DNA from 4 places in the Curvivirga sp. genome. Region 2 is predicted to be linked to each of the others. Evidence: riboswitches for the same ligand, from Rfam matches in the RefSeq annotation. Region 2 holds a riboswitch; each other region holds the start of a gene.
The links. Region 2 has a riboswitch for cobalamin ahead of ACOQOA_RS16165 (aromatic ring-hydroxylating oxygenase subunit alpha). Riboswitches for the same ligand answer to the same signal wherever they lie in the genome.
Positions count from the first base shown of each region.

Region 1: it holds a riboswitch for cobalamin, as region 2 does, so the genes downstream of both, ACOQOA_RS13680 (hypothetical protein) here and ACOQOA_RS16165 (aromatic ring-hydroxylating oxygenase subunit alpha) in region 2, are expected to answer to the same signal.
Region 3: it holds a riboswitch for cobalamin, as region 2 does, so the genes downstream of both, ACOQOA_RS06040 (DUF1636 family protein) here and ACOQOA_RS16165 (aromatic ring-hydroxylating oxygenase subunit alpha) in region 2, are expected to answer to the same signal.
Region 4: it holds a riboswitch for cobalamin, as region 2 does, so the genes downstream of both, ACOQOA_RS11465 (ABC transporter substrate-binding protein) here and ACOQOA_RS16165 (aromatic ring-hydroxylating oxygenase subunit alpha) in region 2, are expected to answer to the same signal.

Region 1 covers NZ_CBDCOT010000009.1:1,739,393-1,743,710, reverse strand. The annotation lists gene ACOQOA_RS13690 (COX15/CtaA family protein) at 1-873, shown strand, start outside; gene ACOQOA_RS13685 (methyl-accepting chemotaxis protein) at 895-2,598, opposite strand; gene ACOQOA_RS13680 (hypothetical protein) at 2,785-3,048, opposite strand; cobalamin riboswitch at 3,079-3,300, opposite strand; gene ACOQOA_RS13675 (methyl-accepting chemotaxis protein) at 3,470-4,318, shown strand, end outside.
Region 2 covers NZ_CBDCOT010000009.1:2,258,388-2,262,705, reverse strand. The annotation lists gene ACOQOA_RS16170 (sterol desaturase family protein) at 1-883, shown strand, start outside; cobalamin riboswitch at 953-1,151, shown strand; gene ACOQOA_RS16165 (aromatic ring-hydroxylating oxygenase subunit alpha) at 1,258-2,481, shown strand; gene ACOQOA_RS16160 (carbon-nitrogen hydrolase family protein) at 2,597-3,379, opposite strand; gene ACOQOA_RS16155 (M24 family metallopeptidase) at 3,389-4,318, opposite strand, start outside.
Region 3 covers NZ_CBDCOT010000009.1:105,816-110,133, forward strand. The annotation lists gene ACOQOA_RS06015 (helix-turn-helix domain-containing protein) at 1-391, shown strand, start outside; gene ACOQOA_RS06020 (NRDE family protein) at 370-1,080, opposite strand; gene ACOQOA_RS06025 (hypothetical protein) at 1,130-1,630, opposite strand; gene ACOQOA_RS06030 (LapA family protein) at 1,735-2,118, opposite strand; gene ihfB (integration host factor subunit beta) at 2,216-2,503, opposite strand; cobalamin riboswitch at 2,818-3,033, shown strand; gene ACOQOA_RS06040 (DUF1636 family protein) at 3,199-3,564, shown strand; gene ACOQOA_RS06045 (ABC transporter ATP-binding protein) at 3,561-4,318, shown strand, end outside.
Region 4 covers NZ_CBDCOT010000009.1:1,267,816-1,272,133, reverse strand. The annotation lists gene ACOQOA_RS11480 (ABC transporter permease) at 1-121, opposite strand, end outside; gene ACOQOA_RS11475 (ABC transporter ATP-binding protein) at 148-921, opposite strand; gene ACOQOA_RS11470 (ATP-binding cassette domain-containing protein) at 927-1,631, opposite strand; gene ACOQOA_RS11465 (ABC transporter substrate-binding protein) at 1,669-3,243, opposite strand; cobalamin riboswitch at 3,535-3,731, opposite strand; gene ACOQOA_RS11460 (DUF6966 domain-containing protein) at 4,120-4,318, opposite strand, start outside.

The DNA of each region.
Region 1 (4,318 bases), 520 kb from region 2:
CGCGTGTTTGAGCTGTATAAACAAACCAGTGAATATCAACTTGCAAATTTTGGAATGAGCCTTGAAGAATTCCAGAATATCTTCTGGTGGGAATATATCCATCGCGTTTGGGGCCGTATGATTGGTATTGTATATAGTCTCCCATTTTTCTGGTTCTTGTTACGAGGTCAAATCCCTAAAGGTTACAAACGTCATTTTACCGCCTTACTCTTCCTTGGTGGTTTTCAAGGTGTGATCGGCTGGTGGATGGTTAAAAGCGGATTTGTTGATCGTACAGATGTAAGTCAATATCGATTAGCAACTCATCTTGGTGTCGCATTCTTAATCCTAGGCTACTTAATCTGGGTGATGCTTGATTTTTTAGCCCCAATTGAACAAGGCCGTAAAGCGGTACAACGAAGTTTTCGCCGCCTAGGTGCTATGGCCCATGCCGTTATTTTCTTTACCGCAATCAGTGGTGCGCTCGTCGCGGGCTTAGGAGCAGGTCGCGTGTTTAACGATTGGCCATTTATGGATGGTGATTTCTTCCCAAATGGGTATTTCTGGCGTGACCCGTGGTGGATCAATTTCTTTGAAACTGTACAATCTGTACAGTTTAACCATCGAAGCATGGCGTATCTCACTGCAATTGTTATTGTTTGGCTGTGGATCGCAGCCAAAAAACATGACCTTGCCCAGCGTGCAAAAACTGCCATAAACGCATTACTTGGCATGCTTATCCTTCAAATCGCACTTGGTATCTCTACCTTGCTACTCGCTGTACCAATGCATTTAGCTGTTACCCATCAAGCAGGAGCAGCAATTACATTCGCGCTGTCTATTTGGGTGATGAAAGAACTGCGTGGTCAGAACGCTTCCTATTTTGATAAATAGGAAGCTGCTCTTATAATGTATTTACCTAGGCTTGTATCCAATACGTAGATTACCCCATTGGCGCCCCTGCACCATAATTGGGGTTACCAAATCTTTCATAAGGACATAACTACCACCGCCCATATCACGCAGGTAACTTTGAACTAGATAGGGTTGTTTATTGGCACCAGCAGCGGCGCCAGTACGATCTGCAAAGATACGACGATTACGACAATTCCCTGCATTCCACACGGGATCATCTGGTTTTTGTGCCTTATTGTAAATCACATTATGAGTTGGCAGATACCCATTCATATCAACAGCTGCACAGAAGACAACCTTGTCGTCAAACTCTAAGACAGGCTCCTGTATCGTCGGCAACACCTTATCCACAAAAGAAATATATTTGGTCATATGTTGTTGAGGATCGGAGCCTTCTACAGGGATGTAGCTTGTATCAAACAATTCCTCGACACTGATTTCGCCCCGACGTATCCCCTCTTCAAATGCATTAGAAATTCGCCCTGCGGCTTCCGCATTTAAACTTATATAAGGCTGATCCATAACATTTTCAGATTGAATAAACCGTATCACTTTTGACTGATCTTCGGGCGCGATCTCACCGTAAACTTTCTCGTCTCTTAGCTCACCAAAGCTCATTGTTATACGCAAGCCCGGCATTAACTCTACCGTCACAGATTTATGGGCTAACATACTTGCGAAAGGCTCAAATACATATCCCCCTGTATCTGCAAGATTCTGCACATCAAATACGCCTATACCCTCAACACGTCCTCGCATGGAAAAAGGAATATGACTAAGCATATGATTTTCGGTTGTGTCATCTTCTTCTAAAGCAACAGCTAAACGCAGTTCCATTTGCACAACCTGATCGTGCACTTCTTTCGACTTACTATGTTGGTTATCGCACGTGGCCTCAACATTCGCCATTTCTGCAGATAGATTTTCAATGGCTTCCGTTACATTACTTGTACTCAAGGCCGCCCGTTGAGCATTTTGGCCAATTTCCTGAACGGCCTCTACCTGTTCACCAACTGTATGATTGACTTCACTTGTATATTCTTCCACTTCCTGAATAGCAGATGAAATATTCTGAATTGCATCAACAACCTGTTTGGTGACGGATTGAATCTCTGAAATCTGATCCGTGATATCTTTTGTCGCATCTGCGGTTTGGCTCGCTAGACTTTTCACTTCACCAGCTACAACTGCAAACCCTTTACCTGCATCACCAGCCCTTGCCGCTTCAATGGTTGCATTTAAAGCTAGTAGATTCGTTTGGCCGGCAATACCTGCAATCAACTTCACCACATCACCAATTTTATCTGATGCCGAAACGAGCCGCTCAATAACATCACCTGCTGCATGCGCATCATTTGCCGCCCCATGTGCGCGTTGTGCAGTTTTTTGAATTTGATCCCCAACAACACCAATTGAGACATTCATCTCTTCAGTAGCCGCAGCCATAGCTTCTACATTTTGCGTCGCTTCCACTGCGCCAGAACGCGCCGTTTCTGATAACGCCCTAACAGCATCAATTGCTTTGGAAACTTCTACAGAATAAGCTTCAGCTTCGGCACTTGCTTCTTGTACATGGTGTACGGTGCCCTCAAACTCACCCCGAATGGTATTTTTTAATGTTCCTAAATCTCTAAGAGCCGTAAAGGCAGCCCTTTCGGCCTGTTGCCTTTTATCAACAGTTTCAACCTGATTAGCTTCGGTCAATTCTTCATCTCCCTATTGAACCAAAACCACACTCCAACAAACTTTCCCTTGAATGGTTTTGGCTAGGCTTTTTTTATTATTTACGAAGATTGGAACAGATTTTTGCGAAGATGGCTAGCAATTAATATTAGATTAATCAGATTAATAACCTATCATAGATAGGCTATTAAGTTAGAAGCCCTGAAATCAGTTCGCTAACTGGCGATTACGTCGACGCCTTTTAGGAATAGCTGCAATATTTTCTGCAACCTGACGTAACATATGACGAAGATCTTTTTGTACTTCTTTGGGAAGATTTTCCAGCGGACTATCTTGTTTTTCAAGAACTTTTTGCGCTTCCACCGCAGGAGACGCATTAACAGGCATTGTTAAAATCCAATGCATAAAAACTTCACGCGCCATTATCATAGATGCGTTAGATGACATAGAGCCAGATGTATTCTGATACATAATATTCCTTCCGGGGCACCCCGCCCGATGAGAGTTAACACAAATCACGGCAGGTTTCCTGGCTTTTGATCTATAGATACGCCTTCCCAAATTCCCTTAAAGAAAATTTCAGTGGCCTGTATCAAATTCCCCATACTTATCCATTATGGGAACGATCAACTACAGTTGCGGGGGCAGCTTTGGAATTTGCTATAATAGCAGCACCAAATTCCCTTTTCCTATCAAATAGGCACCGTAAAATTTATGTATGACAAATTAAATAAGTCAGCAAAAATTATTTTATCATATGCGACAAAAATTAATCATTTTTAAAAGAAATCATCTTATTGTTGCGAATAAATTTAGTTTCATCAATAATACATTATGTTCAGGAAGATGAATTTCTTATATTCATCAAGGGATTATTTCGCTGGGGGCGGTTATGAATTCTGCATCAAAAACGATAACAATAACTCTACTGATTGCATCCATGTTAGGATGGGTTCTAACCATATATAGCTTTCTAGCAGTCGACTGGATTGTAGGTATTGGATTTGCAGTTATAGCTGCATGCGCAACCATCGCGATATGCTATTACTTCTTTCGTGTGTATCAAAGAACAGTCAGTCTTATTAAAGACTTGGAAGAAATATCCGCAGGTAAGCGCGATATTAATTTTGAAAAATACGGGGATCCACATTCTGATTTCGTGCGTTCCGTTGAACTTATACAACAAAACTTCTTTGCTATTGATCAGTTCTTAGCAAAGGAATTCAAAGCCAAAGACGAAGAACAAAGATCACTAAACGAAGAACTCGTAGGCATCGCAGAAGGCCTAGATCAGCAAGTCAAGGAAACAGGTGTAAACGTTGCCCAAAATGTTTCCTTACTCAAATTTGTTTCTGAACAAATGTCCAGTAAAGCAGATACAGCTTCTGCCCGCATGAAAGAATTAGCTGATATCTCTCAGAATGTTGGTAATTCAGTTGACATAGCCGCAGACGAAACCAAACAGTTGCAAACTGATATTAATGATATTGGTCAAAAAGTATCTCAGGCGGCCTCTGTCGCACGCGAAGCGGTTCTCAAATCAAACTCTACGAGAGAAAGCATTCAAAGTTTATCTGAAGCGGCTAATCGTATTGGGGATGTCGTAACCATCATTACTGAAATCGCTGAACAGACAAACTTATTAGCCCTCAATGCAACAATTGAAGCTGCCCGTGCTGGTGAAGCCGGAAAAGGCTTCGCTGTGGTCGCCTCAGAAGTTAAAAATCTTGCCAATCAAACG
Region 2 (4,318 bases):
CCTATATTGTTTAGTCTCTCGACAAAAAATTAAAAGCTTCTGGCAAAGTTTCTTTTCCAAAGATATCTGGTTCAGTAAATCTGCCCGATTGGATTATAGTATTTTCGTAATCAATCGTATTTTTATGCTGCTTATGGCGCCTATCCTTTTAACGAAACTGGCCGTCGCCACATATTTGTTTGAAGAATTTCACGTGATCTTTAACGGTCGACCTTCAGTTGCAGGCACCTTACCGGATTGGGCCGTTAGCTTGTCTTTTACATTCTTGATTTTTTTGTTTGATGATGCTTCCAAATATTGGTTACATCGCTTAATGCATCGCAATCATTTTTTATGGCAGTTCCATAAAATCCATCACGATGCGGAGAAACTTACCCCATTCACAGTCTATAGAATTCATCCTGTTGAAGCGCTTCTTTTCAGTGTCCGGGCTGTTCTTATTCAAGGTTTCGTGATTGCGCTTTTTATTTTCTTCTTCGGATTAAATGTGACCTTAATCGATATTTTGGGGGCTAACTTTATCATTTTCCTGTTCAACATTACCGGATCTAATTTACGCCATTCTCATGTTCGCATCACCTATGGAAACTGGTTAGAAAAACTCTTTATTTCGCCTGCGCAACACCAAATTCATCATTCCAACAATGTCAGACATTACGATAAAAACTTTGGTGTTGTCCTCGCCATATGGGATTGGTTGGGAGGAAGTCTAGTACTTGCCTCCAGCGCCCCGGAAAAAATCACTTTTGGCAATAAAAACACATCAAATAAGATACATAGCCTGTCTTATGCATATCTAGCGCCTTTTCAAGAATCCACCAAACGAATGATAAAGCTTTTATCACAGACTCTAAAAAAGAAATCAGTCAATAAATCGATATAGTTTCTAGATAATCGTCGCGAATAACGTTTTCGTAGTCGTTTACAGAAGAACCTCTCTCCGGATTTTTTCTAAATTTTCACCATATGAGGTGCTTAAAGATATTACGTCTTTAAGATAATTGGGAAGTCGGTGAAAGGCCGACACTGCCCCCGCAACGGTAATGAAGGTAGGATAAAGAAGTAGCCACTGGGATAGGGTTTCCCGGGAAGGCCTTTATCCACATCTCCCCTTCGAAGTCCGGAAACCAGCCTCGTTTAACTTGCCAAATCGCGGGCGGCGATGATGGCACAATAGATAGATGCGCCCTAAATGCGTTTATCCATGTGTCTTCTTTTGCTGGCGTGAATGAGAGCTGAAACAGCAGGAGAGACGAAGTGACCGATATTCAAAATTTACTAAATACGCGACGCATGAATTATTCTTTGGAACGTCCATTTTATACGGATCCAGAGATTTTCAATCATGACTTAGCAAACATTCATTACAGAGAATGGCTATTTGCAATACCTAGTTGTGAAATTCCCAAAACAGGCAATTTCGTAACTTATAAAATTGGCGAATATAATGTAATCATTGTCAGGGGAGCAGATCAGCAAATACGCGCTTTTCACAATACATGCAGACATCGCGGATCTGTCATTTGTAAAGTTGCGAAAGGTACTGCCCCCAAACTTGTATGCCCTTATCATCAATGGACTTATGAATTAGATGGTTCCCTTATGTGGGCACGTGATATGGGACCAGATTTTGACCCAACCCAACATGGATTGAAAACTGTGCATTGTCGAACGGTCGCAGGTCTTGTTTATATATGCCTTGCGGAAAATGCACCCAATTTTGACGAATTCAAGTTCATTGCAGAACCATATCTAGAACCACATGAGCTGGAAAATGCGAAAGTCGCTTATGAAAGCACAATTGTTGAAAAAGGAAATTGGAAATTAGTATGGGAAAATAATCGCGAATGTTATCATTGTGGCGGTAATCATCCTGCCCTATGCCGAAGTTTTCCAGATGATCCCGTTGTGACCAAGATTGAAGGCAATACCCCACCTGAAAGGTTGCAAGCTCATTTCGATAGATGTGAAGCTGTTGGAATGAAATCTCAATTTTACATTCATACGGATGGACAATTCCGTTTAGCAAGAATGCCTTTAAAAGATGGGGCTGAAAGCTATACCATGGACACAAAATCAGCCGTTAATAAATGGCTAGGCCGATCACCATTTGCAGATGCAGGTACATTGTTAAAATTCCATTATCCGACGACTTGGAATCATTTCCTTGCAGATCATTCAATTGTTTTCCGTGTCACCCCCATCAGTCCAACAGAGACAGAAGTCACAACAAAATGGCTTGTCCATAAAGATGCTGTTGAAGGTGTGGATTATTATGTAAAGCGCTTAACCGAAGTATGGGAAGCAACAAATGATGAGGATCGCAGGGTCGTAGAAGATAATCAAAATGGTATCCAAAACCCGGTTTATGAACCCGGCCCCTATTCCGCAGATCACGAAGCTGGTGTTATGCAATTTGTTGACTGGTATTGTGAAAAGATGAAATCTCGTTTGTCTCCTATTATTTTAGCAGCAGAATAATATGTTAAAGCCTTAAGGAGTCCATCAATATAAGGCCCCATACCGGGGCCTTATACAGAGTTTTTCAATTTTACTTCTCAGTTTTTCCCGCGTCTCTATTTCGAAATATCACCGATTAAAACTTAATACGCTTCACATCTGATAAATATGGTAATCTTTCTTGAGCTTTTTGCACGGCATCGCGCTGCAAAGTTGCGAAAATAATCTCTTCATCTTGGCCTGCGCGCGCCAATTCGCCACCATTTGGTGCGATAATACAACTGGCACCTAAATAGTTCATATCACCTTCTCGGCCTGCCTGATTGGCATACGCCACATAGATACCGTTTTCAAATGCACGGGTTGGGATAAGTTTTTTCGCGACAACGCCCCATTGCGCCCCTAAAGCTGTGGGCACTAAAACCAGTTCAACTCCTTGATCAGCCATATGTCGAAAAGTTTCTGGAAACTCAGCATCATAACAAATTAGAGTTGCAACCTTAAAATCGCCAAGTTCAAAAATATTGCATCCCTGTCCGGCTTCAAAATGATCCCCTTCAAATCCCGGAGGCAAGATAAGTTTACGATGGATGTTTAAACAATTTCCACGCGCATCAAAACATTGCGCAGAATTATATAGCTTTCCATCCAGTCTTTCAGGAAAACCGTAATGAATTGCCAGATTAAATTCTTTACAAAGATCTGAAATTCTTTTTGCATATGGCCCATCATTAGCCTCTGCCCATTCAAGAAGTTTCTTCCCTTTATTATACCCTGTCAGAAAAAGTTCAGGCAGTAGAAGCAGATCGATCTGCTGATAAGGCAGGTCTTTCAGTTTTGTTTCCAACCATCCCATACGTTCTTCGGGCCCTTCAAGTTCCCCGGAAGATTGAGCAATCGCAAGTCTCAATTCTCGCATGACATTCCCCTAAGCGATCAGTAACTCACGAGGATAGCTCGTTATATAGTCAAAACCTGTTTCCGTTACGACAACAGAATCTCCAATACGCCCTCCCAAGGATTCTATAGAAATTCCACCATCAACGGCAAAGGTCATACCTGGTTGTAAAACCGTTTTATCACCTGCCTTCAACTCCGGTGCTTCCAGATAGGCCACACCAATGGAACGTCCGGTTCGGTAACCTGTTTCATAACCGCGTTCTTTATAAATTTCATTAGCTGCAGCTGCGATATCTTCTGCTAATACTCCCGATTTAATCGCATGAATGGCGGCTTGTTGCGCATCGATGGCAGCCTGTTGTACATGTGCTGCTTCGTCAGAAATCTCCTTGATATGGAACATACGATCAAAGCCAAGTTTATATTGCTTAAACTGCGCCATGTTACAAAAACAGAAATAGACAGGATCACCAATCGCATATTCCTTTACGCTGGCACGGCGATGTACCATAGATGTATCTGCCCCACTCTGAAGAATTTGCAGATTATGAATCATTGGGGACACAAACTTCTCCCATCCTTTGTCAGTCAGGAAACCCGCAGCTTTTCGCGTGCCCGCATTGATCACACTCAACGCGGATTCATATTCGGCAGCACCATCACGTAATGAGTCATGAGCCGCCTTCATCATTGCCCCTGCAATTTCGCCGGCTTGCTTCATCACATCAATTTCCAATGGGGATTTGATCATGCGCATTTGCCCCAAGACGGGCGAAATATCCATCAAATCTATGGTTTTAAATTGATCATCAAAGAAATTGCGGACGATTGCTGGTATCGTATTTTTCTCAACCCAAACTTTGGTGCAATTATCACCCAGAGTGTCTGTTAAAACGCGAGCCCAGGAATTATCCCCCATATCTTCCCAAACACGAACATCTTCAACCCAGGTCATTTC
Region 3 (4,318 bases), 2.2 Mb from region 2:
TCAAACTATGGAAATCGCATCCGATAAGGCGGAAATTTCAGATAAAGAAATACATGAGGTGATTTCGAAATTTACCCACCTAATGAAGGACAAAAAAGTGTATCTTGACCCCGATCTGACTTTGGGGCGTTTATCCAGAAAACTTGGTATCCCCACACGTGATTTGTCAAATGCGATTAATCAATTTTACGGACAAAATATTTCCAAAGTCGTGAATGAGTATCGTATCAAAGATGCAATGACACTTCTGCGATCGGCCGATCAATCTGTGACTTCAATTTTTCTGCAAGTTGGTTTTAATACCAAGTCAAATTTTAACAGGGAATTTCAAAGAATTACTGGATCTAGTCCAAGCGATTACAGACAAAATCAAACAAGCCCTGCAAGTTGAGGGGCATTATCATAACTAAAGTCGAGTGCAAATGCTTCGTCGATACCATTCCCAACTTCGTTGAAACAGACTTCTGGCCAATAGCGCATAGCAGCTAGATTCGGCGCAATGCGAATTTGGGTTATACTTTTTGTATGTGCATTCCCACGACGCATCAGAATTGATCGTCCAGGATCATTTGCATCTTGAGAGAGATGTAAGGAGGACATTACGACTGCGGGCATATGAGGGTAGCCAAGATATTCGTCCTGATAGGCTTTAAATAATTCAGAACGATATTCAATAATTTCAGCTAAACGCTCACCAGATGATGTCAAAAAGAAGCCTTCATTTAAAGAAATCTGCTTTGAGAACGTCTCTTCCCCGCTCCAAGTAAAATGATAAACTTGGCTCTCTTTATAAACCACAAGATCAAATGGGTTAAAGTCCCTATGACTTAGTGACCCACAATAACTTGCGACTTCTTCCAAAGTATTTTTCTTTAAGATTTCTGGGATCAATATCCCCCGGGACTTTGCAACATCAGCGCGATGCTGACCTTGATAATGGTTAAGTAATCCAGCAGCCATCCCATCTTCATTCATACCAACCCAAGTCCCATTTGAGACAGGGTCCACCGGATAGCATAAACCGTGTCCTACTTGTAATCGATTAGCTTCATCACGAAAGCGGCCTTCGTCACGATTCATTGTTAACACAGCCCCATTCAGGGTTGGGAAGATGGTCAAAGTACACATATTAACTAGCAGCTCTTAAGAATGTTGCTGTTGCCGGCGCAAGGCCAATTGAGGCTGGCAACGTAACATTCCGGGTCTTAGCAAGCAAACTAATGTATGCGGTATGATGAATTGTATGATTGATAAGATATAGTACTTCGCGAGATACATTCGATTTAAAACTGCTGGTTTGGCAAGCTGAAACATCAATTTCCGAAATCACTTCAAGATCTTGCTCTCTAAAGGAAACTTGTTGGATATTGATGTAAAGCGCCTCTAGCATCTCACGGGCTGACACAACATTTTCTTCACAACTATGGCCACGACGACGGAGGTTATAATCAAGAACGCCACTCTCAACAGCAGGTATAAATGCTTGAAGATGGTCTGCAATATGGCGAATATGTCTCCCAATTCCGACTTCTACATATACTTCTTGTTGATGATCCTGCTCTAACCCCTCCACAATTGAAATAATATCCAGAACTTGATCCAGACATTTCAATAATGCGTCTTTTAGCATAGATGTGTCTCCGCCTAAAATTAATATTTATTTAGGAAGAGTATAGAGATACTTCGCCCTAAAAAGGCATAAACTCTGTCTCAACTTATTGTGAGGAAAGTACTTTAATTACTTGCAGACCATTTTGAATGCGCTGGCAGTTTTTCTGTATCAGAAGGAACAGGGAGAACAGCCTCATTGATTTCAGTCTCTAACTGTTTTTCAGTTTTTAATTCAGATCGTAAAGATTGGACTTCTTTATCTAAAGCGTTGGCTTTTTTACGGGTATCACGTGCTTCTTTACGTTTATTCTGCCCAGCCATCCAACTTGCGAAACCACCAGCTAGAAAACCAATTAACATCATAATAAAGCCGAATAACACCAATGGCATTTCAACGGAAAAAGGAAATGGCCAAAGCGTAAGTTCAGTCGCTCCGCGATTCGAAACCGCGAAGGATATTGCGATCAAAACCAATGGAAACAATAGAATCCAATTGATGATACGCATATACAGACATCCTTATGAGATATAATGAAAAACTAGGAAAGCTTCTTCCCCGACGAAAGAAGCTTATCACAGGACATAGAAGAGGAAAATCTTTAAGTTATTCGTCATCGCCATTTAGGCGTTCACGCAAAAGTTTACCTGTCTTAAAGAATGGAACCGCCTTTGCATCAACACTTACAGATTCACCTGTACGCGGATTACGACCAACACGCGCTTCACGATGTTTTACGGAAAAGGCACCAAATCCGCGTAACTCAACACGGTCGCCCTGACATAAGGCATCGGTAATTTCATCAAAGATGGTGGTGACAATGCGCTCAACATCGCGATGATACAAATGCGGATTTTGTTGAGCAATACGAGCGATCAGTTCTGAACGTGTCATGTCGGGCTCCAGTTGTATAATCCCATGTCAAAGGTGCAATGAGTGCAACGAATAATTTGCCTTCGACCCTGCTTCAAACGATTTTTCAATTACACCTTTAGCTCTATGGCACTGAAAAATCATCATAACTTTTAAAAGCTTAGCCAAAACAACCGCTTCAGGTCAAGTAGAGTCTGCGTAATTTCATGAAATATATCAGATTCCACGCATAAAACCGCAAGAAATCGTCTGAATATTGCAATTCGCGCATGAGTGTTACTTCTCCTCCTAGTTTAGAATGCGAATAATTTTCTTCTTGAGCTCATTTTCAATTTTCTGTAAGTAGGCTCTACGGTTCTCAATGAAGAAAACTGATTTGAGATTAAAAGGGAATACGGTGCGGTGTATTCATCAGAAGCCAAAGCCGAAGCTGCCCTCGCAACTGTAAGCAGAAAGTGAACCCTATAAACCACTGATCTATTTTGATTGGGAAGGATGGGGAAACGTCAGATCTGTCAGCCAGGAGACCTGCCGCATATATAACTTAATCCGGACGAGGTGTGCCGGGGAGGTCAATAAATGCGTTTCCTGCTTTTAGAGGCTGAGCATCAAAAACCCCATATCTGTTTGGGTAATGATGTAAGCCTTATTAGAAATTCCCAAAAGTTAAATGGGCAATGTCTATGTGCTAATTTACATCGGTATATGGTGATGTAATGATCATATCCGTTTGTTCACATTGTAAATCCAAAAACATTGAAAATTTAAGCCCAACCCAACTCGTTGAACGCTTACAAGCGGGACTGGATAATGATATCAAAATACAGCAAGTTAAATGCTTGGCTGCATGTGAGCACTCAATTTCTGTTGGCATCACGGATACTGGAAAAGCGAGCTATCTATTCGGACATATCTCTTCAGATGAAGATGTGAAAGCCTTAACTGAATTCACTATGCAATACAAAAATCGGCCGAATGGTTGGACGAATGCATCAGAACGCCCCAAAGCTCTCTATAAAAAAACAATTGCCCGAATTCCTGCCAGCATATTTGAGCTGAAAGACAAAGGTCATCAATCATGAAACCGCAAATGACTATACTCTCCTGCAATAAACTTGGCTTCAAAGATACAAAAGGCAAGATACTATTGGATAGCGTATCCCTTACTGTAAAAATAGGAGAGAAAATAGCCATTGTTGGTCCCAATGGCGCAGGTAAATCAATATTGCAAAAACATCTATCCGGCAGATTAAATCCAGCTATGGGTGAGATCAAATTGCATGATATGCCTTTATCCGCCATTCCACCTCTTAAGCGCGCGCAGTTAATGGCGGTCATGGCACAATCTGAACAAATTGAACCTCTACTATCTGTAGAAGAATATGTGTCTCTGGGTCGTATTCCTCATCAACATTCCTCAAAAGCCAAGGAAGACAGAGATCAAATTGATAGAGCCATTCAAATTTGTGGCTTAGAAAAGTTCAAAGATCAAACAATTCAAACATTATCTGGCGGAGAACGGCAACGTACCTCCCTAGCACGTGCTATTGCACAACAGCCAGAATTGTTGTTGCTGGACGAACCGACCAATCACCTTGATTTACGGGCTAGAGCAGACATCCTCAAATTGGTCAAAGGCTTACCTTCAACCGTCATCGCTGTATTACATGATTTATCTCTCGTACATGATTTTGCGGATCGTGTGATTGTTGTTCGACAAGGAAAAATTATATCTGATGGATCCCCATCAGAAAGCTTATCTCCTGCTATTGTACGGGATGTATTTGGAATGGAAACTCTTGATGTCCTCCATCCTGTTACCGGAAAGCCTCTCCG
Region 4 (4,318 bases), 990 kb from region 2:
TCTCACCTTCATAAGTCGCACGGGCAATAGCTTCTGCTTTGTCACCGGGAGAAAAATAATAAAGTGCAAAAGTTATAAGGCTGATACCAAGCAATACCGTAATAAAGCCTAATAGATGCATCAGATAGGGCGTGAAGTTCCTTATCATTAGTAAAGTACCCCTAACTTTTGGGCTGCCGTCAGCAATTTATGGCAATATTCAGTTTGGTCCGTTGTGAAAAAATCAGATGCGCTCGCATAAGCGTCTACTTGACCGTTTTTCAAGACAAGTATCTTATCTGCATAAGCCTTCGCAAAACCGAGGTCATGCGTCACTATTATCTGTGCATATTGCGTTTCCTGGTGGATCGTGTGCATTGTCTCGGCAACCTGTTTCTGTGTAATTGCATCAAGCGCACTTAATGGTTCGTCAAATAAAATGAGTTTCGGTTCACAGATGATCGCGCGCGCAATACATACTCTTTGGGCTTGCCCGATAGATAACTCCGTCGGTTTTCTTTGTAACCAATCAGTGGGCAAATCCACCGACGCCAAAGCATGCATAACTTTGTCGGCTCTTTCCCCTTTTGGAAGATTTTGCTTATAAAGTGTTTCGGAAATTAGATCATTTAGATTTAATCGCGGGTTTAATGCCGCAAGTGGATCTTGAGCCACCCATTGGGTAAAAGGTAAACCCAAAGTTCGTTTTTCAACGTTAATAATTTCAATGTCACCATTCACTAAGTGATGCTGAAAACGTTTCCAGTGAGAAGGTTGAATTCCTAGCAACGATTTTAATAACGTCGACTTTCCTGCGCCGCTTTCTCCAACGACGCAAAGTGTTTCACCGCAATCAAGAGCAAAACTTACATTTTCTAACAGATTTGTTGTATCAGTGAAGGCAGTTAAGCTTTCGACTTTCAATAAACTTTCTTGAAGCATAACCACTAAGCTGCCTTATTCTGGTTTATGGACCAAGATTTAAACCTCAACAGATACTTTCCTGCTTCGGAAGCTGGTTTCTTGAGGAATTGTTCTTTCGGCGTGTTTTCCGCCAATAACCCACCTTCCAAAACGATGATCCGATCAGCAAATTCTGTGGCGAGCCCAATGTCATGAGTAACCATAAGCAAAGCCATATTTTCTTTAACTGAATATTCAGAGATATGATCCAACGCAACAGATGCAATTATTGGGTCTAATGCGGAGGTTGGCTCATCAAGAACAAGCAATCGTGGATGTGTCGCAATAGCTTTCGCAATAAGCAATCTTTGTTGCATACCACGGCTCCATTGATGTGGGTATTTCCGACCTAATGCTGGTAAACCGAAAGCAGTAAGCGTTTCTTGTAAATCTTCAACTTCTTTGCCAGCTGCTTTCAAATGCCATTTGCAAAATTGTTTCCACTGCCAAACGAGCCTTTTTAGCGGATCAAATCCGAAATCTGGATTTTGCGGAACATAGGCAATATCAGAAGATTTCATCTGGTCCTGAAATTGAATACTGCCGTTCGTTCGTTTCATCGGTGCATACAACCCAAACAAACCGCGCAGCAGAGTAGATTTCCCAGAACCAGAACGGCCTACGATAGCGACTTTTTCACCTGCATAGATAGACAAGTCAATCTCCTGCAAGATGGGCTGAGTATCCATATGGACACTCAACCCGGCGCAGGACAACAACAGCTCTTTACTCTTTAACAAGAGTAAGCTCTGGTGTTGCGAGGTAAGTTTCAGCAGGATGGATTTTATATCCTTCCACGGCCTTAGACGACACAGATACCTGTGTTTTATGGAATAGAGGGATCAAAGGCAGTTCTTCATTGATGATTTCTTGTACTTCATCATAGAAGACTTTGCGTTTTTCGTTATCAAACTCATTTCGTCCCTGTTCTAACAACTTATCGACAAGAGAGTTGCTGTATCCAGAAACATTATACTTTGCCCCCGTTTGTACAAGTGTGGATGGGAAATAGTCTGGATCACCTTGAGGGGCAGTACCCCATGCCTGAAGATGCATATCAATTTCACCCGCTTCCAGAGATGCATTATTCGCACCCCATTCACCCATGGAAACTTCCGCACCGATACCAATTTGTTGCAACAAGGCTTGCGTAATTTCCAGAGACGGTTTCAAAGCAGGGCGACCTTCGTATGAGCGAACTTTCAATACAATGTCTGCACCATCGACTTCACGAATACCATTGCCATCAGAATCTTTGATACCTGCAGCATCCAAAATTTCTTTGGCTTTTTCTACGTTGAACGGAAGGTCAACCGCTTTATTCACCCAAGATTTCATTTGTTGTGGGAAGATAGATTTTGACGCGGCACCACCCACATTTGCCAGTGCAACCTGAACCATCAAATCACGATCAAGCCCCAATGAAATTGCCTGACGCAAAACTTTGTGTTTCAACGGGCCTTTTTCTGTTTGGGGTTGAATAAAGAACAGACGTAAAGTTTCAGTTGCATAGGTATTAAAGTCACCGCTTTGTTTCACTTTATCAAATTCTTGTTCATTGAAGTTTGTAACAACATCAACGTCACCAGAACGCAATGCCAAGGCCGCAACTGAAGGATCAGGAATTGTATCTAAAACAAGACCGTCTAGATTTGGTTTTCCTCCCCAATACTGATCAAATCCAACGGTACGATAGAATTTTCCCGTTTCAGCTTCCTTGAAGACAAAAGGCCCAGTACCAATTAAAGGAAGTTCCTTAGTACCTTCTTTCATGACAGCAGCCGAAGGCTCAGTTAAAGACCAAAGAAAAGCAGAATTTGGTGTATTGGTTTCAAAAACAAGAGTGTGATCATCTACAATCTTAATTTCTTTGATACCAAGTAATTTCACAAGCCGTGGATTATGAGCCGAATGACCTTCTTCAGAAAGTTTTTCAAAAGACGCTTTCACATCTTGGGCGGTCATTGCACTACCATCATGGAATTTTACACCTTTGCGTAATCCAATTTTCCATTCTGTCGGTGATATTTGATCATAAGAAACCGCGAGCCTTGGGGCTTGTTGCATATCATAGGTCAGGCCAATTAGTGTTTCTGAAACCCCTGCGCGGTTACTGATCCAGCCATTTTGACGGGCACGTGGATCAGGCACGGAACCTTTAGGGCCAAAAGGCACGGCAACTGTCATAATATTTTCGTCGGCCATAGCCGTGGACAAATTTGTAGCAGTAAATGTTGCGGACGCAATCAAAGTGGTAGCTAATAGACCAGCTGCAGAAAAATTGTGTAATTTAGATAGCATAGAACTTTCCATATATTTGATATGTTATAACATAACATTTATTGTTTTGTGTTACGTTTGCCAACATCTTTTTTTGATCATCGATAGGTTGAGAGGGAGCCTTCCTATCAAAGCCAAAACAAAATTAAGCTATAGAAAACATATAAATCCATTTAACTGTGTAACTGAGTTAAACGGATCTCACATATTTATTTGGAAATTGATCAGATATATTGATTAATTCCCACCATAGCGACACAAGTTGCGTCACCACAATGGGTTGCCATGCCTTCAAACCTCCCCGTATGAAGGACGGGTAACGCTAATACTGGCAGGTCTCCTGACTATACGGATCTTTGCTTTTCGACATAACCTTCCCAATAGACGATTTTCTACCAGTGGCATTATCAGTCGACGCTAACCGTTTACAGTTGCGGGGGCAGTATTGGATTTTCACCAATTTCCCTTTTCACCTCAAAATTTGAAGCACCAATATCTGTAAAAATAGTTAAATGAGAACGATTCTCATGTCAATTAAATTTGCACCATTAACAAGAACGCACAATTCATACGTCAAGATGTATCAAAAATGCGAGGTCTTGCTTGTTAAGGATATGCGTTAATTTTATCACGAGACACCCCCTATTATTCTCGTATCAAGTCTATCTGTCGATCAGGCTTAAGTCATGCTGGGCTTTGAAGAAAACTCCCCACCTGTATTCAAACTAACTAGTTTATTTAACTGAGCCTAATAATCATTTTTAGGGTTTTCTTGTTGGATTCTTCCCCGTAATGCACATTGATCTGATCAACCAAAATATCGACAGTCAGGTTATTCCCCGCATCAATATTGACTGCTTTAGCGGCCTCAATCTGGGTCCCAAGGAGGGAAATACTCTAGATTACATCAAATAACTTCTTTCTCAAATCATCAAAGATTATATTAAGATCACGATCAACCTTCCCATCATCATCTAATAATACAAGATCATTCAATGACCCCATTCCACCAAACATACTTTTAATCTGGACCCTAAAATCATCTGGACACAGTGTTTTTTTTGCCGCGAGAGATTTCAATTTATTTGCCCAAAAT